2 regions of the Blastococcus carthaginiensis genome follow, and region 2 is predicted to be linked to the other one. Evidence: riboswitches for the same ligand, from Rfam matches in the RefSeq annotation. Region 2 holds a riboswitch; the other holds the start of a gene.

Region 1 (2,377 bases), on a different contig from region 2:
ACGCTGCTGTGGGTCATCGTCGCGGCGAACCTGATGGCGATGCTGATCCAGTCGCTGACCGCGAAGCTCGGGCTGGCCACCGGCCGCGACCTGGCCACGCTCTGCCGCGAGAACCTGCCCACGCCGGTCACCCGGGGGCTGTGGCTGCAGGCCGAGGCGGTCGCCATCGCCACCGACCTGGCCGAGATCGTCGGTGGCGCGGTGGCGCTGTACCTGCTGTTCGGGGTCCCGCTGCCGATCGGCGGCGTCATCACCGCCGTCGTCGCCTTCATCCTGCTGGCCGCGCAGTCGCGCGGGTACCGCCCGTTCGAGCGGGTCATCGCCGGCCTGCTGCTGGTCATCGGGATCGGGTTCGGCTACACCCTCCTCGGCTCCGGCGTCGACCCGGGCGGGCTCGCCGGGGGCATGGTGCCCTCCTTCGACGGCGCCGAGAGCGTCGTGCTCGCCACCGGGATCCTGGGTGCCACGGTGATGCCGCACGTGATCTACGTGCACTCCGCGCTCACCCCCGGCCGCTACGGCGACGCCGTCACCGCCGGCCGCACCCGGCAGGGCCGGGGCCGGCTCCTGCGGGCGCAGCGCATCGACATCGTCGTGGCCATGGGCCTGGCCGGGCTGGTCAACGCCGCGATGCTGGTCATCGCCGCGCAGCTGTTCACCGGCGACAGCGGCGTGGAAAGCCTCGAGGGCGTGCACGCCGGGCTCGGCGACCAGCTCGGCACCGGCGCCGCGCTCGCGTTCGCCCTCGCGCTGCTGGCCTCCGGCTTCGCCTCCTCGTCGGTGGGCACGCACGCCGGGCAGGTCGTGATGGCCGGGTTCCTCAAGCGGCACATCCCGGTGCTGACCCGCCGGCTGATCACCCTGGCCCCGGCCCTCGCCGTGCTCGTGCTGGGCGGGGACCCGACGACCGCGCTGGTGTGGTCGCAGGTCGTGCTCTCCTTCGGCATCCCGTTCGCCCTGGTGCCGCTGCTGTGGCTGACCAGCCGCCGCGACCTGATGGGCGGCTGGGTGAACCGCCGGACCACCACCGTGGCCGGGAGCGTCATCGCGGCCCTGATCATCGGCCTGAACGCCCACCTGCTGCTGGGGCTCCTCGGCTGAGGGCGGGGCTGGTCTACGCTCGGTGGCACAACTGAAGAAACCATCAACAGCAGGGGAGCGCTTCGGCGCTGAGAGTGCGGGACACCGCAGACCCTCGAACCTGATCCGGGTCATGCCGGCGCAGGGAGTCTGGAGGAAAGACATGGCCGAACCGGCCGTCCGCCCGTCGTCCGCCGCGAACACCGGGCAGCAGCGCCCCGCCGTCCGGTGGCGCACCGTCGACATCGTCGTCACCGCCGTCCTGGGCGTCGCCTTCGGCGTCGTCTTCTGGGCCTGGAACCTCGTCTTCGGCGTGCTCGCCGAGCCGCTGGACTTCTTCCCGCCGCTGTCGGCGGTCCTCAACGGCGTCTACCTGATGCCGGGCGTCGTCGCCGGGCTGCTGGTGCGCAAGCCCGGCGCCGCCACGTTCGCCTCCACGCTGGCCGCCGCGGTGAGCCTGCTGATGGGCTCGCCCTACGGCGGGATCATCGTCGTGTACGGCCTGGTCCAGGGGCTCGGCGGCGAACTCGGCTTCCTGCTCACCCGCTACCGCGGCTTCGGCTGGGGCACCGCCGTGCTGGCCGGCGTCACCGCCGGGCTGTCGACGGCGATCCTGGACAACTCGCTGTACTACAGCGAGCTGGGCTTCCTGACCTACCAGGTGCCCTACACCGTCTTCACCGTGCTCTCCAGCGTGGTGCTGGCCGGGGTCGTCGGCCTGCTGCTGGTGCGCGCGCTGGCCCGCACGGGGGCGCTCGGCGCCTTCGCCGCGGGTCGCGAGCGGGTCTGACCCTGCGGGTGCCCAGGCGCGGTACCCGGGACGCTCTGCCTCTGGTTCCTCCTGGGAGCAGAGGCAGAGCGTCCGGGACACCTGGTCCTGCCCGGGTCGTCGCGCGCGGGCTGGGAGTCCGGCACGCCTCGCGGCGGGCCTGGGCGCTCACCGGCGTCGACCTCGTCGTCGAGCCCGGGGAGCGGGTGCTGCTCACCGGCGCGTCGGGGGCGGGCAAGTCCACGCTGCTGGCCGCGCTCGCCGGGATCCTGGACGACGAGGGCACCGAGGTCGCCGGTGAGCTGACCGCCGGCGGCGCGCACCCGCGGGCCGCCCGCGACCGGCTCGGCCTGCTGGCTCAGGACCCCGACAGCCAGCTGGTCATGACCCGCGCCGGCGACGACGTCGCCTTCGGGCTGGAGAACGCCGGCCTGCCACCGGAGGAGATCTGGCCGCGGGTCGACGCGGCGCTGGCCGCCGTCGGTTTCCGGTACGGCCGCGACCGGGCGACGCAGGCGCTGTCCGGCG
Region 2 (2,377 bases):
CCAGGTCGCGAGCGGCCGCCCGCAACGCCTCCTCCGAGGCGTTCGGGAAGTACGGCGAACCCAGGTGCGGCAGCACCAGGAAGTCCACCAGGCCCAGGCCGACGGAGTCCTCCGGCTGCGGCTTCGCCGAGGCGCTCAGGCAGAGGTCCGGGCCCAGCACCATGCTCCCCGCGCTGATCCCGACGAGCAGCCGCGAGGCGAGCAGCCCGGGCAGCCGGTCGGCCAGCCCGGAACGCCGCAGCCACCGCAGCAGGTGCGTGGTGTCCCCACCGGTGAGCACCAGGACGTCGGCCGCCTCCAGCCGGGGCCCCCAGATGTCGGCCTCCAGCGCGGAGACGTCCACGATGTCGACCTCGGCGAACCCGGCGCGCTGCAGGTTCACGTAGTCGGCGATCAGCCAGCCCTTGTCGCCCGCGATGACGTTGGCCGCCGTGGGCACGACAGCGGCCCGGAGCCCGGACAGCGGGCGGCCGACCAGCTCCCCGGCGGCCGCCACGAGGGAGGGATCGCAGAGGCCGGCAGAGGTCAGCAGCAGCTTCACGCGGGGCAGAGCCAGTCGTCCGACGACGGCGCCTGGACGTCCTCCAGCGGCGGGAAGTGGGTGCGGAAGGCGAACGCCTCGGGCGTGGGGCCGTGCGCCCGCAGGTGGCGGATGCGGGCCTCGGCGTCGTCGGTCGTGGGCAGGGTGCCGGCAGGGACCCACCAGAGCGCCGTGGTGGCCTCCGCGGCGCGGTGGAAGCACTCCCGGCGCCGCCGCATGACCTGCACGTGCCGGCCGCCGAACACGTAGCCGGCCAGGGACTCGACGTCGCGCCAGACGGTGAGGTTCACGATCACGCCGTGGCTGCCCGCGGCGTCCCACCCGAAGGCCTGCACCGAGGTGGCGTTGCCGTCCTCGGTCTGCAGCCGCCAGACGAAGCCCGGTGCACGGTCGGCCTCGGCGTTGACCTCGTCGAGGGCGGCCATGAAGTCGGCCAGCACCGGGCTGCCCAGCGGCGCGAGCAGCCGGGAGACGTTGACCTGCGCGAGGTGGTCGGCCACGCGCCGGAACCTAGGGGATCCGCACCCGTGTAGGCCAGCGTCCCCCACCCGGCGGGACACCGGCCGCCTGCTGCGCTAGGTTCGGCCCCGTACGTGGCACGGGGTGTCCCGCCCGGGACTGAGATCACACCCGCCGAACCTGCTCCAGTTCGCACTGGCGAAGGGATGTCACCGGCATGTCCGATGCTGTGGAAGTCGTCGACCTGCGCGCTGCCCGCACGGCGCTGCGTGAGCACGCACCGCTCGTCCACTGCCTGACCAACACGGTCGTGCAGACGCTCACCGCCAACGCGCTGCTCGCGGTGGGCGCCGCCCCGGCGATGGTCGACGCACCGCAGGAGGCCGGCGACTTCGCCGCCATCGCCTCCGCCGTCCTGGTCAACGTCGGCACGGTCAACGCGCGCACCGCCGAGGCGATGCGGCTGGCCGCCCGATCGGCCGGGGCCGCCGGCACCCCGTGGGTGCTCGACCCGGTGGCCGTCGGCGGCCTGGCCTACCGGACGGCGCTGGCCGGCGAGCTGGTGGCGCTCGCGCCCGCCGTCGTCCGGGGCAACCCCTCCGAGATCATGGCGCTGACCGGGGCCGGCTCCGGTGGGCGCGGGGTGGACAGCACCGCGGGCGCCGATGACGCCGCCTCCGCCGCCGCGGGGCTCGCCGGGCGCACCGGGGGTGTGGTCGCCGTCAGCGGTGAGGTGGACCTGATCACCGACGGCGCGCGCACCGTCCGCGTCGGCGGCGGCTCACCGCTGCTCACCCGCACCACCGGCGCCGGGTGCGCGCTCGGGGCGCTGGTCGCCGCCTACGTCGCCGCAACCCGCGACCCCCTGACCGGTGCGGTGGCCGCGCACGCGCACGTCGCCCTCGCCGCGGAGCGGGCCGCGGCGACCGCCGCCGGACCCGGCACCTTCGCGGCGGCGTGGCTCGACGCCCTCGACGCCGTCGGCCCCGACGACCTCGCGGGCGCGGACGTGCGGAGCGCCTGATGCGCCCGTCGTTCGACCCGACGCTCTACCTGGTCACCGACACGCAGCTGTGCCGGCCGCGACCGGTGGCCGACGTCGTGCGGGCCGCGGTCGCCGGTGGCGTCACCGCCGTCCAGGTGCGCGACAAGGAGGCCTCCCGCCGGGAGCTGCTGGCGCTGACCCGCTCGGTCCAGGCCGCGCTCGCCGACCGGCCGGACGTGGCGGTGGTGGTGAACGACGCCCTGGACGTGGCTCTGCTGGCCGGCGCCTCGGGCGTGCACGTCGGGCAGGAGGACCTGCCGGTCGCCGAGGTGCGGGCGGCGCTCGGGCGCGACCGGCTGGTGGGCCTCTCCGTGGAGAGCACCGACGACCTC

The links. A riboswitch is a leader RNA that binds a small molecule or an ion and turns the genes downstream of it on or off. The one in region 2 is predicted to bind thiamine pyrophosphate.
Region 1: linked by a shared signal. The riboswitch ahead of QOZ88_RS22340 (ECF transporter S component) and the one ahead of thiM (hydroxyethylthiazole kinase) in region 2 are both predicted to bind thiamine pyrophosphate.

The regions. Positions count from the first base shown of each region.
Region 1 is NZ_JASNFN010000046.1:10,572-12,948, forward strand. It holds gene QOZ88_RS22335 (Nramp family divalent metal transporter) at 1-1,101, shown strand, start outside; TPP riboswitch at 1,143-1,246, shown strand; gene QOZ88_RS22340 (ECF transporter S component) at 1,244-1,870, shown strand; gene QOZ88_RS22345 (ABC transporter ATP-binding protein) at 1,981-2,377, shown strand, end outside.
Region 2 is NZ_JASNFN010000033.1:26,800-29,176, reverse strand. It holds gene QOZ88_RS19955 (Type 1 glutamine amidotransferase-like domain-containing protein) at 1-541, opposite strand, end outside; gene QOZ88_RS19950 (DUF3291 domain-containing protein) at 538-1,041, opposite strand; TPP riboswitch at 1,131-1,224, shown strand; gene thiM (hydroxyethylthiazole kinase) at 1,218-2,024, shown strand; gene thiE (thiamine phosphate synthase) at 2,024-2,377, shown strand, end outside.